3 regions of the Mesorhizobium sp. BR1-1-2 genome follow, and region 1 is predicted to be linked to each of the others. Evidence: predicted binding sites of a transcription regulator. Region 1 holds the regulator's gene; each other region holds the start of a gene.
The links. Region 1 encodes PhoB, which activates phosphate uptake and scavenging genes when phosphate is short. Its sites were predicted from a motif close to TGTCATNNANCTGTCAT; they were not measured.

Region 1 (6,950 bases):
GGCCGTGTCGAGCAGGCGCTGAAGCGCGCGGCACTGTGGAGCGAGGTCAAGGACAAGCTCAACGCCAGTGGCCTCAGCCTTTCGGGCGGCCAGCAGCAGCGCCTCTGCATCGCCCGCACGGTGGCGGTGAAGCCAGAGGTCATCCTGCTCGACGAGCCTGCCTCGGCGCTCGATCCGCTGTCGACCGCCAAGATCGAGGAACTGATCGACGAGCTGCAGGCCGATTATACGATCGTCATCGTCACCCATAACATGCAGCAGGCGGCGCGCGTGTCGAAGCAGACCGCCTTCATGTATCTGGGCGAGCTGGTCGAGTTCGACCGCACCGAGAAGATCTTCACGTCGCCCCGCGAGAAGCGCACGCAGGACTATATCACCGGCCGCTTCGGCTGATCCCAGGCATACGAGGACCAAGATCATGGCCGAACATACAGTCGCAGCCTTTGACGAAGATCTCGGACAGATCAGCAGGCTGATCCGCGACATGGGCGATCTCGCCTCATCGATGGTCGGCGGCGCCACCAAGGCGCTCCTGAATTCCGACAATGCGCTCGCCCAGCGCGTCGTCTCCGACGACGCGATCATGGATGCGCGCCAGCGCGAACTCGACGACCGCGCCATCACGCTGATCGCCAAGCGGCAGCCCATGGCGGACGATCTGCGCCATGTCGTCGGCTCGATCCGCATGGCGGGAGATCTCGAACGCATCGGCGATCTCGCCAAGAACATCGCCAAGCGCGTCGGCACCGTCGGCCTGGCCGCCACGCCGCGCGACCTGTCGCACTCCATCGATGCCATGGCGCAGCTGGTATTGATCCAGGTGCAGGGCGTGATCGAGGAGTATGGCGCCCGTGATGCCTCGGCGCTAGCCAAGCTGCGCGCCGACGATGAACGCATCGACGTCAAATACACATCGGTGTTCCGCGAGCTGCTGACCTACATGATGGAGGATCCGCGCAACATCACCGCCTGCACGCATCTTTTGTTCTGCGCCAAGAATCTCGAGCGCATCGGTGATCATGTGACCAACATTGCCGAAAATGCCTATTATGTGCTGACCGGCACGCAATTGCCCGCCAATCGCCCGAAGCAGGACGAAACGGCGATGTCGGCGCCAGCGGCGTGACGGCAGGGGTGACCAGTCGATGATCGCGCCACGCATCATGGTGGTGGAGGACGAGGAGCCGCTGGGTGTGCTGCTCCGTTACAATCTGGAATCGGAGGGTTACCAGGTCGAGGTGGTGACGCGCGGCGACGAGGCCGAGATCCGCTTGCAGGAGAATGTCCCCGACCTTCTTGTGCTCGACTGGATGGTGCCGGCGGTTTCCGGCATCGAGCTCTGCCGCCGTCTCCGGATGCGGCCCGAGACCGAGCGGCTGCCGATTATCATGCTGACGGCGCGCGGCGAAGAAAGCGATCGGGTGCGAGGTCTCTCCACCGGCGCCGACGACTATTTGGTCAAGCCGTTCTCAACGCCGGAATTCATGGCACGCGTCAAGGCGCTGCTGCGCCGCGCCAAGCCGGAAGTGCTGTCCAGCGTGCTCAAGGTCGGCGACATCGTGCTCGACCGTGAATCGCACCGGGTCTACCGCAAGAAGAGCGAGATCCGGCTCGGGCCGACCGAGTTCCGTCTGCTCGAATTCATGATGCGCCATCCCGGCCGCGTGTTCTCGCGCAGCCAGCTGCTCGACAATGTCTGGGGCGAAACGATCTATATCGACGAGCGCACCGTGGACGTCCATGTCGGCCGGCTGCGCAAGGCGGTCAACAACGGCCGCATGCCTGACGTGATCCGTACTATCCGTGGCGCGGGGTATGCGATCCGCGAAGCCTAGGGATATGTCACGCAACATTCTCGCCCACGCCTGATTTCGCTTGTGCCCCCGGTGCGAAAATTTCCTGGTCGACGAAGGTCAGCGCGCGCATGGCGCAGCCCTCGCGGATCAGCGGCAGTTCGTTCGGCTCGGTGTCGAAGGAAATCGATTTCGAGTGCTGTCCGCCGGCGGTCTGGGCAATGGCTTCGCGCAGAGCCGGCTCGATCAAGTCGAAGGCGGCGGCGCTGACGCCGACCATGGCGACCGGCGCCGGATCGATCAGGGCGAACAGGCTGCCAAGGCCGTAGCCCAGCGCCTCACCGGCCTTGCGGTAGGCTTCGCGCTCCGGCCCGTCCTTTTCGCGCGCCGTGGCCGCCAGCGCACGCATGTCGGCGTCGCTGACATCGACGGGCTCGGTGTCCTCGCCAAGCTGCCTCGCGTTGCGCCAGATGGCATAGTTCCCGGCATAGGCCTCGACACAGCCGCGCCGCCCGCAGCGGCAGAGCGCCCCACCCGGGCGATGGATCATGTGGCCGAACTCGCCTCCGGATGAATGGGTGCCGGTGAACAGTTCGCCCTTCAGCACCAGGCCCATGCCGATGCCGTGTGACAACAGGATGGCGATGAAGTCGTCGCGGTAGCGCCGGGGATCGCGCCAGCGCAGCGCCACCGCCATCATGTTGCAATCGTTCTCCATGGTGGCGGGAATGCCGAACTCGGCCTCCAGTATGTCGGCGAAGGCAATATCGGTCTGCGGCGTGATCGGCGACCACAGCATGGCGCGCGCCTCCGTGTCGGTGATGCCCTGGATCGCCAGCGCGATACGGGCGATGCTGGCGACGTCGAGGTCGGGATCCTCGAACCGCCGCCTGACGATGGCTACGCATTCGCCGATCAGCGCCTCGCGCGACATGGTCAGCGTGTCCAGCCGGCGCTGCTCCTCCGATATCACCTGGCCGGCATAGTCGATGACGGCGACGGAGAGGAAATTCAGCGACAGCACCACGGTCATCACCGCCGCGGCTTCAGGGTTGAGGCTGAGGCCGATCTGCGGCCGGCCGCGTTTCATCGCACCGGCCTCGCTCGGCTTGCTCTGCGCCAGGATGCCTTCGCCGATCAGGTCGGAGGAGATCGCCGATATGGTGGAATGGCTGAGCCCGGTGGTCGCGGCAATCTCGGTGCGCGAGGGCTGCCCGGCACGGCGCACGGCCGCGATCACCATCGCCCGATTGCGTCGGCGCAGATCGTCGTGGCGGATTCCGACCGACATGTTTCTCGCATCCTCCCGGTCGCCGTCTTCTCTCCCCAGGCCCAGCGACCGCCAAATACTGGCAGAACCGGCCTTGGCTGTCATTATTTATTCCGGAGCTCGAAAAAAATTCACGAGGACATCAAAATACATCAGAATCGACGTTGACAGCGTTCCGACGATGGACCAGTGTTTTTTCGAGGCTCGAAAAAATAGAGCCTTTGTGCCGGCCTTCGGGCCTGTTTGGTCGCGCCATACGCGGCGCAGGGAGGATAAGATGAAGAGATTCACAGCCGCTATCCTGGCGGGTGTCGCCATGTCGCTGACGCTCGCGTCGGTCGCGCAGGCGAAGGACAAGGTCATCGGCGTTTCCTGGTCGAACTTCCAGGAAGAGCGTTGGAAGACCGACGAGGCCGCCATGAAGAAGGCGATCGAAGCCGCCGGCGACAAGTATATTTCCGCCGACGCCCAGTCCAACCCCGGCAAGCAGCTCACCGACGTCGAGAGCCTGATCTCGCAGGGCGCCAATTCGCTGATCATCCTGGCGCAGGACGCCTCCGCCATCGGCCCGGCGGTGCAGAAAGCGCTCGACGAAGGCATTCCGGTCGTCGGCTATGACCGCCTGATCGAGAATAAGGACGTTTTCTATCTGACCTTCGACAACAAGGAAGTGGGCCGCATGCAGGCCCGCGAAGTGTTCAAGGTGAAGCCGGAAGGCAACTACGTCTTCATCAAGGGCTCGGGTGCGGATCCGAATGCCGATTTCCTGTTCTCGGGCTCGATGGAAGTGCTCAAGGACGCCATCGACAGCGGCAAGATCAAGAATGTCGGCGAGGCCTATACCGATGGCTGGCTGCCGGCCAACGCCCAGAAGAACATGGAGCAGTTCCTGACCGCCAACGACAACAAGGTCGACGCGGTGGTCGCGGCCAATGACGGCACTGCCGGCGGCGTCGTCGCGGCGTTGACGGCTCAAGGTTTGGCCGGCACCGTGCCGGTGTCGGGCCAGGATGGTGATCATGCCGCGCTGAACCGGATCGCGCTCGGCACGCAGACCGTGTCGGTGTGGAAGGACGCGCGGGAACTCGGCAAGAACGCCGCGGAGATCGCCTCGCAACTGGCCGACGGCAAGAAGATGACCGATATTGCCGGCGTCAAGGACTTCACCACGCCCGGCGGGAACACCGTCAAATCGTTGTTCCTGACCCCGGTTGCGATCACCAAGGACAATCTCAACGTCGTCATCGACGCTGGCTGGATCAAGAAGGACGAGGTCTGTGCCGGCGTCGCGGCGGGCAGCGTCGCGGCCTGCAACTGATCTTGCACCACGTCAAGCATTGAAGCGCCGCGGCTGCCAAGCCGCGGCGTTTTCTCAAGAAGATTTGTTTTTCCGCCCCGGGCGGGTAACTTCTAGGCTGGGTTCCGGCATCCGCGTCAGACGGGCAGGCCGGTGGGAGAAAATCATGACCGACACGACGTCCAACCCGCAGGCCGACACCGCGCGTGCGTCGGAGCTCGGCGCCGTCGCCCGGTTCCTGAAGGCGACCGAGATCGACACGCGCATGCTCGGCATGATCGGCGCGCTGCTGCTGATCTGGATCGGGTTGCATGTCCTGTCCAGCCTGCGTCTCGGCGTCAATCCGCTCGATTTCGACAGCCGTACCTTCCTCACGCCGCGCAATCTGTGGAACCTGTCGGTGCAGACCTCGGCCGTCGCCATCATGGCCTCAGGCATGGTGCTGGTCATCGTCATGCGCAACATCGATCTGTCCGTCGGTTCGGCCGAAGGGTTGATCGGCATGGTCATGGGCTTCGCCCAGGTGCACTTCCTGGTGCGGATGGTCGGACTCGAGCTCGGCAACCCATGGATCTGGGTCCTGGCGCTGGTCATCGGCCTGGTGCTCGGCCTGTTGATCGGCGCCTTCCAGGGTTTCGTCATCGCCTATCTCGAAGTGCCGGCCTTCATCGTCACGCTGGGCGGATTGCTGGTCTGGCGCGGTGCCGCCTGGTGGGTCACCAGCGGCCAGACGGTGGCGCCGCTCAACACGACGTTCCAGCTGATGGGCGGCGGCCCGGCCGGATCGATCGGCGCGACCTGGAGCTGGGTGGTCGGTATCGCCGCCTGCCTTGCGGTGGTGCTTGCGCTGTTCAACGGGCGGGTGCAGCGCAAGCGCTTCCGTTTCCCGCTGCGTCCGATCTGGGCCGAGACGCTGATTGGCGTGGTGACCTGCGCCGTCATCATGGGCGCGGTTTGGCTGGCCAATTCCTATCCGTGGCCGGTCGGCATCGTGAACAGATATGCAGCCGCCAACAACATCACCGTGCCCGAGGGCGGCCTGTTCATCGCCCATGGCATCGCCATACCGGTGCTGATGGCCATCGCCGTCGGGCTGGTCATGACCTTCATCACCAAACGCACCCGTTTCGGCCGCTATGTCTTTGCCATCGGCGGCAATCCGGAAGCAGCCAACCTCGCCGGCATCAATACGCGCTGGATCACGATGAAAGTGTTCATGATCATGGGCGTACTGGCCACGATCGCCGCCGCGATCTCGTCTGCCCGGCAGAACTCGGCCACCAACGTGCTCGGAACGCTGGATGAATTGCTGGTGATCGCGGCGGCCGTCATCGGCGGCACGTCGCTCGCCGGCGGTTCGGGCACCATCATCGGCGCCATGCTGGGCGCGCTTTTGATGCAGTCGCTGCAATCCGGCATGGTGCTGCTCGGAGTCGACTCGCCGCTGCAGAGCATTGTCGTCGGCGCCGTGCTGGTGATCGCGGTGTGGCTCGACACCGTCTATCGCAAACGCGTTTGAGGGAGGAGGACAATCATGGCTGACAGGATCGCTCCCGCCGGCAACCCGCTGGTCGACATGCGCAACATCTCAATCGCGTTCGGCGGCATTCGCGCCGTCGACGATGCCTCGATCGATCTTTTCCCCGGCGAGGTCGTGGCCCTGCTCGGCCACAACGGCGCCGGCAAATCGACGCTGATCAAGATCCTGTCGGGCGCCTACAAGCGCGATGCGGGCGAAATCTTCGTCAATGGCGAGGAGGCCTCGATCTCCAATCCGCGCGATGCCAAGAAATACGGCATCGAGACGATCTACCAGACCCTGGCGCTCGCCGACAATGTCGACGCCGCCGCCAACCTGTTCCTCGGCCGCGAGCTGAGAACCGCCTGGGGCACGCTCGACGACGTCGCCATGGAGGCCGAGGCGCGCAAGGTGATGGGCAGGCTCAATCCCCGCTTCCAGCGCTTCAAGGAGCCGGTGATCAAGCTGTCGGGCGGACAGCGGCAGTCGGTGGCGATCGCACGCGCGATCCTGTTCAACGCCCGCATCCTGATCATGGACGAGCCGACGGCAGCACTTGGACCGCAGGAAACCGCCCAGGTCGGGGAACTGGTCAGGCAGCTCAAATCCGACGGCATCGGCATCTTCCTGATCAGCCATGACATCCACGACGTTTTCGAACTGGCCGACCGGGTGTGCGTCATGAAAAACGGCCAGGTCGTCGGCACTGCCCGCACCAGCGATGTGACCCAGGACGAGGTGCTCGGCATGATCATCCTGGGCAAATGTCCGCCCGGCGCCATTCCCGGACCAGGCGCGCTGAAGATCGCTGCCTGAAGCCTGTCCGGTTGCCGCCTGGTCGCAAGATCCCGATCTGCCGGTCATGTGATATGCCAGCCGCCGGGATGGCTTGGCCTTGCCATTGTATTGGCAAGGCGACTTGCCCATAAAGGGCGCACATGCTGATGGGCCGCATCATCCGTTGAAGAAGCTTTTTCCAATCGTCGCTTTCGTTGCCGTTGCGCTGATCAGCATGACGATGGCGGGGTTCGCCTATTTCGCGACGCAGGAGGCGGCTCGCATCAAGTTTGA
Region 2 (6,950 bases), on a different contig from region 1:
CTGCTCAACACTATGGCCGACCTGTCGGAGCATATCGATGCCATCGACCGGCCGCACATCAAGGCGATGTACGACACCTTCCACGCCAATATCGAGGAGGCCGACCCGATCGGCGCCTATACGAAGCATCGCAGGAATGTCGTGCATATCCACATATCGGAGAACGATCGCGGCGTGCCGGGACGCGGCAACATCCCCTGGAAGGAAACATTCTCGGCCATCCGCAAGAGCGGCTATGACGATTGGCTGACGATCGAGGCGTTTGGACGTTCGCTGAAGGATCTCGCGGCGGCGACCAAGGTGTGGCGCGATTTTTCCGAGAGCCCGGAAGCGGTTTACCGGGATGGGTACAGGCATATCAGGAACGGGTGGAGGAAGGCGGCTTAGGGTCGCTTCGCCGTCGACGAACGCCGGCATTCCTTCGCGCCCCCCTCTCGCTTGATGCTCCACCCCAAGGCTATCCCCGCTCGGCGTGCAACCTGTTGTAATCATGGATCGTGCGGCTCAGCCGGCGGCGCAGGAAGTTGGATATGTTGTCGAAGATGAAGACCACGACCAGCGTCAGCAGCACCATGTAGAAGACGTTGGCCCAGTTGGAATTGGTGCGCATCGCTTCCCACAGTTTCAGGCCGATGCCGCCGGCGCCGACGGCGCCAATAATGGTTGCGCCTCTGGTGTTGGATTCCCACTGATAGAGCGTCTGGCTGATGAACACCGGCACCACTTCCGGCAGCACGCCGTAGCGCTGCACCAGAAGACGGTTGGCGCCTGTCGATACAACACCCTCGCGCGGCTTGTCATCGATGTTCTCCAGCGCCTCGGAATAGGTTTTGCCGAGCGTGCCGATCTCGGTGAAGAAGATCGCGGCGCTGCCGGCCAGCGGACCCGGTCCGAAGGCGCGCGTGAAGAACAGTGCCCAGATCAGCATGTCGATGGAGCGCATGAAGTCGAAGAAGCGCTTGAGCAACTGGTTTAACAGCCGGTTGGGGGTGATGTTGCGGGCGGCGAAAAAGGCGAGCGGGAAGGCGACGATGCCGCCGAGCGCCGTGCCGAGAAAGGCCATGACGATGGTCTGCAACAGCTTTGTCCAGACATCGCCATGCTGCCACTGCGCATTGTTCCAGATGTTGTCGCCGGCGAGCGCCAGATTGGAGGTCCCCGGTTTCAGCTCGGGCCCCGATGTGATCAGCGATATCACTTCGCCAGGCGATTTTCCGAAGAAGGGCGAGCGTGTGTCGAAGACGAAGTTCGCCCAGCCGAGAAAGCGCTTGCGGATCCTGACGCGGTCGGGAGCAACGCGGACTTCGCCGGCGAAGCCCATGTCGGCGACGACCTCATCCTCATGCACGGTGACCCAGTCGGGAACAGGTCCCGAGACCAGCGGTTTGCCGCTGTCCAGCGCCACCGGCACGCTCTTGCCAGCGGCGATGATCGTCGCTCGTGTCTTGTCGAAGGTGACCGACTTCGCCGCGCCGTCGATCAGGACCGTCACCGAACCGTCGGCGTTGGTCCTAACCCAATCCGGGTCGGGATTGGGGCCGAGTACCGAAAAGCGGGGGTATTTGGCCGTTATCTCAGGCTCATCGAGGCGGAAGATCGGCTGCACGTCGTAACTGATCCACTGGGTCAGGAACAGCGGCAGCCTTTCCCAATGCGATTCCCGCAGCACTTGCGGCAGATTGAAGAACCACAGCGCATAGAGCAGGTAGAGCAAGATGCCGCCGAGCAGCAGCAGCGGCGCGAAGCGCTTGTGGAGCGGCCGGCGGAACACGTGCGGGAAGCGTTCCTCGATCGACTGGATCTCAGTGGCGGTCATGATCAGGCGCTCATCACAAAGGCCTGTTCGCCGACCAGCTTGCGGCGCAGCCAGGCGGAGAACTGGTCGACGATGAAGATGGTCGTGAACAGGAGCAGTACCAAGGCTATGGTCTTGGCGCCGAAGCCGCGCGAGATCGACAGCTTCAGCTCCTCGCCGATGCCGCCGCCGCCGACCGCGCCCATGATGGTGGAGATGCGCACGTTGATCTCGATCCTGAGCAGCGTATAGGACATGAAATTGGGCAGTACCTGCGGCAGACCGGCAAAGCGCACCCGTTCGAACCAGTTGGCGCCCACGGCCCGCAGGCCTTCCTCGGCGCGCATGTCGATGTTCTCGTTGATCTCGTAGAACAGCTTGCCCAGCGCACCGATCGAATGCAGGCCGATGGCGATGATGGCGGCGATCGGGCCGATCGAGACGATGGCCGCGAACAGGCCGGCGATGACGATCTCGGGAAAGGCGCGCAGCAGTTCCATGACGCGCTTGACGACAAGCCGCAGCAGCGGATGCGGCGTCAGGTTGCGCGCCGCGATGAAGGAGAACGGCACGGCGAAGACGAAACCGATAAATGTCGAGACCAACGCCACGTTAAGCGTGGTCAGCATCAGCTCGAAATATTCGGGGATGTAGAAACCGCCCCAGACATAGGCGCGGCCGAGCGGAAAGTTGAATTCCTGCGTGCCGGTGTCATGCGGGGAGGCGATGTCGAACAGCGCCCGCCAGACATCGTTCCAGTCCTTGGGAACGAGCCAGCTCAGGAAATCCAGAATGTGCGGCAGCCGGTCGAAGAAGTGCCCGGCATTGGCCTCGTCGGCGAACCACATGGTGCCGCCAAGTGCGACCAGCAGCAGGCAGACGCCGATGGCGGTGTAGAGCCGGCGCAAGGAGGTCTGGCGACGCCAGGCGTCGGCCATCTGGTGCGTGGCGCCGGAAGGAGCTGTCACGGAAAGGGTCATGATTGGACATGCAGGAAGGGCGGCGTTTTCTCGACGCCGCCCTTCCTGATTTTTGCCCTTAGCCGCCGATGGCCGCCTTGCGGGCTTCGACGATGACGTTGTAGAAATCCGCCTTCACAGGAACATAGCCGGTAAAATCGCCGCCTTCGACGCCTTCGAAGCAGGCCTTGTCCTTCTTGGGCAGGTCGGTGAAGAAGGCCGCCAGCTTGGCCGCCATCTCGTCGCCGAGCGCGGTGCGCACGACCAGCGGGCCGTTCGGAATCAGGCCCGAGCGCCAGACCTCGACGAAGTCGTTGGGGTCGACGGCGCCCTTGGCGACTTCCTTGTGGAAGGTGCCGGAGGTGTAGCCGTCCTTGAAGTCGCCGATGCCGGAGGAATCGTCCACCGCCACGTCGACCTTGCCGTCACGCACGGCGAGCACGTTGTTTTCATGGCCGCCATTGAACTGGGTCGAGGCGAAGAAGGTTTCGTTCGACGCGCCCGTGTCCTTCGGAATCTGCGTCAGCGGGATCAGATAGCCGGAGGTCGAATCCGGATCGGCGTAGCCGAGCTTCTTGCCCTTGGCCGACTTGATGTCGGTGATGCCGGAGGACTTCAGCGCCAGGCCGATCGAATAGTAGCCGGTGGCGCCGTCGGTCTGCTGGGTGGTGAGGATCGGGGTCACCGCCTTGGGGTCCTTGAGGACGACGCTGGCATAGCCGGAAGCGCCGAGCTCGGCGAAATCGAGCGTGCCACCGAGCAGGCCCTGGATGACACCGTCATAGTCGGCGGCCGGGAACAGCGAGACCTTCTCGAAGCCGAATTCGGCCTTCAGGTGATCGGCCAGGCACTGGTAGTTGCGCAGCCGGTCGGTTTCGTTCTCGCCGCCGAGGATGCCGACGCGGAATTCCTTCATATCGGCGGCATTCGCCGCGCCGGTGGCCATTGCGAGCACCGAAACGGCGCCAAAAACCATTTTCCTGAACATCTAATTTTTCTCCTGTGGGTTCCGGCCCCGCGCCGGCGGCGTTGGTGATTTTGACGGGTGCCCTGACGCGGGCTGGCGATCCAGGTCGCTCTCAGTAACCAGGGAATGCGGGTTCGAGCGGTCCGGCGGATGCGGCGATCTTTTGCTTGAAGGCAACGCTGGTCGAGGTGATAGCCTCGGAGATTTCGCCGCCATTGCTGTCGGCGCCATAGACGAGACGGACGGCCTCGCGGTTAAGCTCCTCCGGCGGCCCGTCGAACACGACCTTGCCCGCGGCCATGCCGATGATGCGGTTGCAATAGGTGCGGGCGGTGTCCAGCGTGTGCAGGTTGGTGACCACGGTGATGCCCTCGCGCAAATTGATGTCCTGCAGCGAATCCATCACCACCTTGGCGTTGAGCGGGTCGAGCGAAGCGATCGGCTCGTCGGCCAGGATCACCCGAGGCTGCTGCATCATGGCGCGGGCGATGGCAACGCGTTGCTGCTGGCCGCCCGACAAGGTGCCGGCGGGCTGCAGCGCGGTGCGGGCGATGTCGAGCCGCTCAAGGGCGGCGACCGCCTGCGCACATTCGGTCCGCGAGAACATGCCGAAAAGGTTCGACAGGGTCGGGCGATGGTTCAGCCGGCCGAGCAGCACATTGGTCAGCACGTCGAGGCGCGGCACAAGGTTGAATTGCTGGAAGATCATGGCGCAGTCGCGCTGCCAGCGCCTGAGCGGCGAACCGCGCAATTGCGAGACCTCGGCGCCGTCGAAGAAAATCGATCCATGGCTGGGATCGATAAGGCGGTTGACCATACGCAGAAGGGTCGACTTGCCGGCGCCGGAACGGCCGATGACGCCGACCATCTGACCCTGCGGGATCGAGATGCTGACATCGTTGACGGCGGTGTTCTTGCCAAATCGTCGGGTGACGCCGCGGATTTCGAGCGTGGCTGACATGGTGCGTTCCCGTCCAGTCGCGGTTGAAGGTCCTGTTGACCCTCGCTAGCGCAGCGCCATGAACCTGCGGTGTCGGATTGATGTCAGTTTTGTTACCACCCACAGCCGTTTCGTGCGCGATCAGGCCAGGACCATCAGTTCCTCGAAATGCTTCATGCCCCTGAAGCTGCAGAAGGCAGGCGGCTTGAGAAGACAGCCTCCTGTCCGAGTTCAATTTCAGGGGTGTGAATGGTGAACGGCCCTATTCCATTCACCACCGTCATCCGCCGTATTTTTCCAGGAAAGCCTCGGCCTCGAGCTGACGGAAATCGTCGAGGGCGGCGCGCAGCCTTGCATGGTCCCAATCCCACCAGGCAAGCGCCTGATAGCGCTCGGCGGTGCGGCGATCGAAGCGCTCGCGGATCGGCTTTGCCGGCACGCCGGCGACGATGGTGTAGGGCGCGACATCCTTCGATACCACCGCACCGGCGCCAACCGCGGCGCCATCGCCGACGGTGACGCCGGGCAGGATTGTCGAGCCGTGACCGAGCCACGTATCGTGGCCGATTGTGACGCGCCTGGCGCGGCGCTCTGCGAAAAATTCGCTCTCGTGTTCGGCATCGTCCCAATAGTCCGATGCGCGGTAGGTGAAGTGGTGCAGCGTCGGCCGCCAGGTCGGGTGGTTGGTGGCGTTGATGCGCACGCTTGCCGCGATGTTGGAGAATTTGCCGATCGTCGCACACCAGACGGCGCAGTCCTGCATCATGTAGGAATAGTCGCCGAGTTCGCTTTCCGAAACCCGGCTGCGGTCGGCGATCTCGGTCCAGCGGCCGAGCGTCGAGTTCTGCACCTCCGCCGTGGGATGGACCAGCGGCGTCTCCGACAATTTCCTGCTCATGCGGCGAGTTTTCCCGGGGCGAAGGCGGTGACGTCGATGATGCGGTCGGCCACCGCTTCGCGCACGTCGTGGTCATGGAAGATGCCGAGCAGGGCGATGCCGGCCGCTTTCTTGGCGGCGATGAGTTCGATCACCACATCGCGGTTCCTTGCATCGAGCGAGGCGGTGGGCTCGTCGAGCAGCAGGATCGGGTGCCCGGTGATGAAGCCGCGCGCGATGTTGACGCGCTGCTGCTCGCCGCCGGAGAAGGTCGCCGGCGGCAAGGCCCAGAGCTTTTCCGGCAGATTGAGCTGCGCCAAGAGCGCGCGTGCCTTTTCCCGTGCCGCCTCGCGCTCCTCGCCGCGCTCGACCAGCGGCTCGGCGACGACATCGAGTGCGCAGACGCGGGGCACGGTGCGCAGGAACTGGCTGACATAGCCGATCGTTTGCCGGCGCACGGCAAGCACGGTGCGCGGGCTGGCGCTGGCAAGATCAATCAGCCCGGCTTCGTGCGCGACGATGATCTGGCCTTCGTCGACGGCGTAATTGCCGTAGAGCATCTTCAGGATCGAACTCTTGCCGGCCCCGGAGGGGCCGCCGAGTACGGTGCATTCACCGGCGCGGATCGAGAAGGAGACACCGGCGACGACAGGCAATTTGATGCCGTCGCGCAGATGCATGGTGAAGCTCTTGGCGACATCGGAGACAACGAGCGGGGTCGGCATCAGAAGATTCTCCTGTTGTCGTATGTTTGCGGGCCGGCGCTCCCCTCCGGCCTGCCGGCGATCTCCCCCGCAAGGGGGGAGATCGGAAGCTTTTGCGTCTCGTACATTCCGCGAGGTCGAAAATTGGCCAAAGCGGAGGTGACAGCCAATCTCCCCACTTGAGGGGGAGATGGCCGGCAGGCCAGAGGGGGGTGACTTGGCGCCATGATCACACCTGCAGGATCGAAGAAACGAGAAGCTGGGTATAGGGCGCGCGCGGGTCGTCGAGCACGCGGTCGGTGAGGCCGCTTTCGACGACGCGCCCGTCCTTCATCACCATCATGCGCTGTGACAAAAGCCGGGCCACCGCGAGGTCATGGGTGACGACGATGGCAGCGAGGCCAAGATCGGTGACGAGGCCGCGCAAGAGATCAAGCAGTCGCGCCTGCACCGATACGTCGAGGCCGCCCGTGGGTTCATCCATGAACACCAGCCGCGGGCCGGTGACGAGGTTGCGGGCGATCTGCAGGCGCTGGCGCATGCCGCCTGAAAAGGCGCGGGGTTCGTCATCGATGCGGTCCTCGTCGATCTCGACGCGCGACAGCCAGTCGACGGCGGTGGCGCGGATCTTGCCGTAGTGGCGGTCGCCCACCGCCATCAACCGTTCGCCGACATTGGCACCGGCCGACACCGTCATGCGCAGGCCGT
Region 3 (6,950 bases), on a different contig from region 1:
TTCGACAGCGACGAGAAGCTGATCAAGTTCCTCAATGACGGCGTCATTTCCGCCCTCGTCGTCCAGGATCCCTACCGGATGGGCTATGACGGCATCAAGACCGCACTTGCCGCCTCCAAGGGCGAAAAGGTCGAGACCAATGTCGACACCGGCGCCAACCTGGTCACCAAGGCCAACATGAAGGATCCCAAGATCGACGCGCTGCTCAACCCGAAGCTCAACTGAGCATAGGCACGCGCAACTGTTTCCGGGGCCTCCGCGCCCCGGAAACAACAGGGAGGATTGCCATGACGTCGACCGTGCAGGAACTGCATCCGGCCCCCGTGCTGGAGCCCGGCAGGACGATCCTCGAGCTGCAGGGTCTGGAAAAGCGCTATCCCGGCACGCATGCGCTGAAGCCGGTGACTCTGGCCTTCAAGGCGGGCGAGATCCACGCCATCGTCGGCGAGAACGGTGCCGGCAAATCGACCCTGATCAAACTCCTGACCGGCGTCATCCCGCGCACCTCCGGAGAGGTTGTGTGGGAAGGCAAGCCGGCTGCCCTGGCGACGCCGCACGAAGCCATGGCCCTCGGCATCAACGCCGTGCACCAGGAAGTCGTGCTCTGCCGCCACCTGACCGTCGCCGCCAATATGTTCCTCGGCGAGGAGAACTCGCGCTTCGGCATCCTCCAGCAGCGGGCCATGGTCAGGGAAGCGCAGAAGATCATCGACGGTCTCGGCTTCGACCTGCCGGCGCATGTCGTGCTCGGCGATCTCACCATCGGCCAGCAGCAGCTGATCGCCGCCGCCCGCGCCACCGTGCGCGGCACCAAATTCCTGATTTTCGACGAGCCGACCGCCTATCTCACCCGCAAGGAGGCCGACCAGCTGTTCACGCTGATCCGCCGCCTGAAGGGTGAAGGCGTCACCATCATCTACATCAGCCATCGCATGGAGGAGGTGTTCGAACTCGCCGACCGCGTCTCGGTGCTGCGTGACGGCATGCTGGTCGGTACCAGAAACATCGCCGAGACCAACGAGCCGGAGCTGGTCAAGCTGATGATCAACCGCTCGATCGAGCAGATCTACCACAAGGAGCATTTCACGCCGGGCGCCGTCATCGCCGAGGCGCGGAACCTGTCCGGCAAGGGTTTCGAGAATGTCTCGCTGTCGGTGCGCGCGGGCGAGATCGTCGGGCTCTACGGCCTGATCGGAGCCGGGCGCAGCGAATTCGTCACCACCCTTTATGGCCGCCACCGCAAATCGGCCGGCCAGGTGTTGTGGGAAGGCAAGGAGGTGCAGGTCAACTCCGAGCACGACGCCATCAAGCTCGGCATGGCGCTGGCGCCGGAAAGCCGCCGCGACCAGGGCCTGTGCCTCAACCTGCCGGTCGCATTGAATCTCAATTTGCCGATCTATAAGCGCATATCGAAAAATCTGCTGATCTCGTCTGCGCAGGAAAAGGCCGAGGCGGACCGGCAGATCGCCGACCTCAGGATCAAGACGCCGACGCGCGGCGCGCTGGCCTCCAGCCTGTCGGGCGGCAACCAGCAGAAGATCGTCATCGGCAAGTGGCTGGCGCACGGCGCCAAACTGTTCATCTTCGACGAACCGACGGTCGGCGTCGATGTCGGCACCAAGGCCGAGATCTACCGGCTGTTCAGTGTGCTGTTGTCCAAGGGCGCGGGCATCATCCTGATCTCGTCCTATCTGCCCGAGGTCTACGAACTGGCTGACACGCTGCATGTGTTCCGGCGCGGCAAACTGGTGGCCACGCATGGTTTCCGCACCGCCGATCACGAGGACATTCTGAGCCAAGCCCTGGCCGAGAAACAAGAAAAGACGGGAGGACAGACATGAGCACCGAGGCGATCCCTGCCGAAAAGCCGAAGCGCAACTACAATGCCCTGTTCGGGCTGACGCTGCTTGGCCTGCTGCTTTTGATGTGGGTCATCCTGGCGGTCGCCACGCCGTCCTTCGCTTCGGCGCTCAATATCACCAACCTGCTGCGCCAGGGTTCTCTGATCGCCATCCTGGCCGTCGGCCAGACATTCGTCATCATCACCGGCGGCATCGACCTTTCGGTCGGCGCCATCGTCGGCTTCGCCACCGTCATCGTCGCGCTACTGATCAATGCCGGCTGGCCGGTCTGGATCGCGGTACTGGCGACGCTGCTGGTCGGAGTCGCCATTGGCCTGTTCCACGGTTTCGGCATCGTCAGGATGGGCCTGCCGCCCTTCATCATCACGCTGGCGACCATGACCTCGCTGCGCGGCATCGGTCTCCTGATGACCAATGGCAATTCGATATCGATCAACAGCGACGCGTTCCAGGCGTTTTCGCGCGGCTCGCTGCTGGGGATCCCCTATCTGTTCTGGATGGTGATCGTGGTTGCCCTGCCCTCCTACGTCTTCCTGCATCACACGCGATGGGGACGCTATCTCTTCTCCGTCGGCTCGAACGCGGAAGCCGCGCGCCTCTCCGGCGTCAACGTGCCGCGCACGATCTACATGGCCTATGTGCTGTCCGGCCTGTGCGCGGCCTTTGTCGGCGTGCTGCTCGCGTCGCGCATCGGCATCGGCAATCCGACGCAGGGCGACACCTATGAGCTGCAAGCCATCGCCTCGTCGGTGATCGGCGGCACGTCGCTGTTCGGCGCCATCGGTTCGGTGCACGGGCCGCTGATCGGCTCGTTCATCCTCTCCACCATCAACAACGGCGCCAACCTGCTCAACGTCAACACGTTCTGGCAGCGCGTCATCACCGGCATGTTGATCATCGTCATCGTCTATTTCGATGGCCTGCGCCGCCGCGGCGGCAAGTAACCACTGAAATCGATCGCCTGACCGGAAGATCGGCCGGCGATTTCATGAAACCGACTGGATTGAAGCATGAAAGCCGTTGTCTGCCGTTCGCCCGGCGACCTTGTCGTGGAAGACCGTCCCGCCCCTGGATCACCGCCTGCCGGCTGGGCGCTGGTGGCGGTCAGCCATGTCGGCATTTGCGGCACCGACTACCACATCTTCGAGGGCAAGCATCCCTTCCTCGCCTACCCCCGCATCATGGGCCACGAAGTGTCGGGGACCATCGTCGAGGCGGGTGAAGGCGTTGCTCTTGCCAAGGGCGAGCCGGTCATCATCAATCCCTATCTGGCGTGCGGCAAATGCATTGCCTGCCGGCACGGCAAGCCCAATTGTTGCGTCCGGATCGAAGTGCTCGGCGTGCATCGCGACGGCGCCATGTGCGAACAGATCCTTGTCCCGGCACAAAACCTCTATCCAGCCAACGGCCTGTCGTTGGCCGATGCCGCGGCCGTCGAATTCCTGGCCATCGGCGCCCATGCGGTGCGGCGCTCGCGTGCCGATCCCGGCGCACGGACGCTCGTCATCGGCGCCGGACCGATCGGGCTCGGCACCGCCATCTTCGCCCGCATCGCCAGGCTCGACGTGACGCTGCTCGACATGAGCAGCGAGAGGCTTGGCTTCGCCGCCAATGAACTCGACTTCAAGACCCTCGACGGGTCGCGCGGCGCGGCATCCGATCTGGTCAGCGAAGCGACATCAGGCGAGGGTTTCGACGTGGTCTTCGACGCCACCGGCAACACCGCCTCGGTGCAGTCGGCCTTTGCCCATGTCGCGCATGGCGGGACACTGGTGCTGGTCAGCGTCGTCAAGGACGACATCGCTTTTTCCGACCCCGAATTCCACAAGCGCGAGATGACGCTTGTCGGCAGCCGCAATGCCTTGCGGGCCGACTTCGACCACGTCGCCGCCTCGATCCGCGATGGCGCGGTGCCGCTCGCCAAGCTCGTCACCCACCGTACCGCGCTCGCCGACACGCCCCGTGACCTCGCCCGCTGGGCGCATGAGAAATCCGGCCTGATCAAGGCCGTGATAGAGATCGGATAGACAACCGTCCCGCGCTCACAATGCCGACAGTTTCAGCTCCACCCGCTCCGCCGGGAAGCGCGCCTCGGCGAACTGGATCGGCTGGCCGTCCGGCGTGATGTTGACGGCCACCGTGACCAGCACGATGCCGCCCGGCTGCAGATCTAGGTCGGCAAGGTCGGAAGCATCGGCATGACGCGCCGACAGCACCGTCGATTGCCTGAGATAATCGTCTATGCCGAAACGCTTGAGCGATGCGGTGATCGATCCGGTCTCGGCCATGGCGGCATCGATGCCGGCGAAGCGCTTGGCGTCGAACCAGCCGGAGGCGCGCGACACCGGCTGCCCGTCGGCCTCGCCGCGCGTCTCCAGGCGAATGACATCCGATCCCCTGGTAAGGCCCAAGGCTTCGGCGACGCGCCGGCTGGCGGGCTCGACCGATGAGGCGAGGAGCACGATGTGCCGCTCCGAGGCCTGGCCCTGCAAGCCGGTCGAAAATCGCGTGCGCGCACCGATCGGATAGGACAGCCGCCTGCGCGACAGCACGAAAGTGCCGCGCCCCTGCTCGGCCCGCAGCACCCCGTCCTGCACGAGCGCCGCGATGGCGCTGCGCACCGTGTGACGGTTGACGCCATAGCGCTCGGCCAGCGCCATCTCCGGCGGCAGCGCGGCATTCTCGGCGAAATCGCCGATGGCGATCGCATGCAGGATCCTGTCGGCGATCTGCCGCCACAGGGAGACGCCGCTGCGCCGCTCGATGCTGTCGGACCCCCCCGTCATATCCCCGGTCTCAGCCCTTACCCGCATTTGTCACGCGCCCGTCATGGACTCGCGCTACATATGGATTATAATTTGTATAGTTGTCTATATCAATAGACAAATTGTAACGAAGGGATGTTACTCATGCGAGGACAGGAAGCCCGCGACCAGGCGGAACGCAAGGCGGCCATGGCAACCCTGGCGCAGTCCAGCGGCGACGACATCGTTCGCTTCTGGAATGAATCCGGCCTGCCTGCCGAGGCCGAACTGCTGCGCGGTCCAGAGACCGGCCTGGTCACCATGCGCGGCCGCATCGGCGGCGGCGGCGCGCCCTTCAATGTTGGCGAAGCCACCGTGACCCGCGCCACCGTGCGCCTGCCATCCGGACAGGTCGGCCATTGTTATGCGCTCGGACGCGACAAGCAGAAGGCGAAGCTGGCAGCCATCGCCGACGCGCTGTGGCAGGACCCCGCTCACCGGCAGGCGGTCGAAACGGGCCTTCTCGCGCCGCTGCGGGCCGCCCTGACCACGGCACGAGATAAGCGCCGCGCCGAGACGGCGGCGACGAAGGTGGATTTCTTCACCATGGTTCGCGGAGAAGACTGATGGACATCGCAGCGCAATCGATCGAGGGCGGGTTCGCCGATCCGGTGTTCAACGCCCAGACGGTGTTTCGCGCCGTCATGGACGCGATGGCGCGGCCGGGCAGCGTGCAGCCCTTGCCGGCCCTGGCCCGCCCTCCGGCGCCTCTTTCGGCGACAACCGGCGCGGTCGCGCTGGCACTGTGCGACAACGATACGCCGCTCTGGCTCGACCCGGCCCTGCACGCCTCGGCGGCGGTCATATCCTGGCTCGGCTTTCACAGCGGCGCGCCGCTGGCCAACACCCCGGCCGACGCGCATTTCGCTTTGATCGCCTCGCCGGCCGAGATGATGGCGCTCGACGGTTTCTCGCAAGGCACGCAGGACTACCCCGACCGCTCGACCACACTGATCCTGCAGGTCGGCGATCTCACGTCAGGCACGCCGCTGCTGCTCGAAGGTCCCGGCATCGAGAACACGGCAGCGATCGCACCCGCGGTGATGCCGCGTCATTTCATCGAGCAGTGGAAGCAGAATATCAGGCGCTTTCCGCGCGGCGTCGACATCATCCTGGCGGCACATGACAGCCTCGCCTGCCTGCCGCGGACGACACGCATCAAGACGATGGAGACCTAGCATGTATGTCGCGGTAAAAGGCGGCGAAGCGGCAATCGCCAATGCTCACAGCCTGCTCGCCGACCGTCGGCGCGGTGATCGCTCGGTGCCGGCGCTGCGCCTCGACCAGATTGTCGAACAGCTGGCGCTCGGCGTCGACCGGGTGATGAGCGAAGGCTCGCTCTACGACCGGGAACTCGCCGCGCTCGCCATCGTGCAGGCGCGTGGCGACATGATCGAGGCGATCTTCCTGGTGCGGGCCTACCGCACCACGCTGCCGCGCTTTGGCTATACAAATGCCATCGACACCGCCACCATGCTGGTCGAACGTCGCGTTTCGGCGACCTACAAGGACCTGCCCGGCGGCCAGTTGCTTGGGCCCACCTTCGACTACACGCACCGGCTGCTCGATCCCGAGCTTGCCGCCGGCGCCGATGTCCCCGCGCCCTTGCGGCGCGAGACGGAAGCGCAGGCAATGCCGCGCGTCTCGGCGATCCTCGCTCGCGAAGGGCTGATCGAGCCGGACGGAGACATGCCGCAGGACCATGCACCCGGCGACATCACCCGCGAGCCACTTGAATTCCCGATGGCCCGCGACATCCGCCTGCAGGCGCTGTCGCGCGGCGACGAGGGGTTCCTGCTGGCGCTCGGCTATTCCACGCAGCGCGGTTATGCCCGCAACCATCCCTTCGTCGGCGAGATCCGCATCGGCGAGGTCGAGCTGGAACTCGACGTGCCCGAACTGCCTTTCGCGGTGCCGCTCGGCACGGTGCGCGTCACCGAATGCCAGATGGTCAATCAGTTCAAGGGCTCGGCCAAGGCGCCGCCGCAATTCACCCGCGGCTATGGCCTGGTCTTCGGACAGAGCGAGCGCAAGGCGATGGCCATGGCGCTCTGCGACCGCGCTCTTCGTGCGAGCGAACTCGGCGAGGACATTGTCGCCGCCGCCCAGGACGAGGAATTCGTCATCTCGCACTCCGACAACGTCCAGGCGACCGGCTTCGTCGAACATCTGAAGCTGCCGCATTATGTCGATTTCCAGGCCGAACTCGACCTCGTGCGCCGGATGCGCGCCGAGCATGACGCCCGCGAAAACGGCGGCAAGGTTGAAAACAAGAGAGAGGCCG

Region 2: the regulator PhoB is predicted to act here: its motif matches at 4,752-4,768, upstream of phnC (phosphonate ABC transporter ATP-binding protein).
Region 3: the regulator PhoB is predicted to act here: its motif matches at 4,677-4,693, upstream of phnF (phosphonate metabolism transcriptional regulator PhnF).

The regions. Positions count from the first base shown of each region.
Region 1 is NZ_JAIUID010000018.1:60,824-67,773, forward strand. Features, by position in the region: gene pstB (phosphate ABC transporter ATP-binding protein PstB) at 1-393, shown strand, start outside; gene phoU (phosphate signaling complex protein PhoU) at 419-1,126, shown strand; gene phoB (phosphate regulon transcriptional regulator PhoB) at 1,146-1,835, shown strand; gene LB551_RS26735 (ROK family protein) at 1,843-3,084, opposite strand; gene xylF (D-xylose ABC transporter substrate-binding protein) at 3,341-4,381, shown strand; gene LB551_RS26745 (sugar ABC transporter permease) at 4,527-5,879, shown strand; gene LB551_RS26750 (ATP-binding cassette domain-containing protein) at 5,895-6,695, shown strand; gene LB551_RS26755 (CHASE domain-containing protein) at 6,841-6,950, shown strand, end outside.
Region 2 is NZ_JAIUID010000004.1:186,755-193,704, forward strand. Features, by position in the region: gene LB551_RS10515 (sugar phosphate isomerase/epimerase family protein) at 1-387, shown strand, start outside; gene phnE (phosphonate ABC transporter, permease protein PhnE) at 458-1,816, opposite strand; gene phnE (phosphonate ABC transporter, permease protein PhnE) at 1,819-2,775, opposite strand; gene phnD (phosphonate ABC transporter substrate-binding protein) at 2,834-3,742, opposite strand; gene phnC (phosphonate ABC transporter ATP-binding protein) at 3,834-4,682, opposite strand; gene LB551_RS10540 (DapH/DapD/GlmU-related protein) at 4,942-5,559, opposite strand; gene phnL (phosphonate C-P lyase system protein PhnL) at 5,556-6,263, opposite strand; gene phnK (phosphonate C-P lyase system protein PhnK) at 6,472-6,950, opposite strand, start outside.
Region 3 is NZ_JAIUID010000004.1:194,975-201,924, reverse strand. Features, by position in the region: gene LB551_RS10595 (ABC transporter substrate-binding protein) at 1-225, shown strand, start outside; gene LB551_RS10590 (sugar ABC transporter ATP-binding protein) at 288-1,841, shown strand; gene LB551_RS10585 (ABC transporter permease) at 1,838-2,806, shown strand; gene LB551_RS10580 (zinc-binding alcohol dehydrogenase family protein) at 2,873-3,889, shown strand; gene phnF (phosphonate metabolism transcriptional regulator PhnF) at 3,905-4,648, opposite strand; gene phnG (phosphonate C-P lyase system protein PhnG) at 4,772-5,233, shown strand; gene phnH (phosphonate C-P lyase system protein PhnH) at 5,233-5,844, shown strand; gene LB551_RS10560 (carbon-phosphorus lyase complex subunit PhnI) at 5,846-6,950, shown strand, end outside.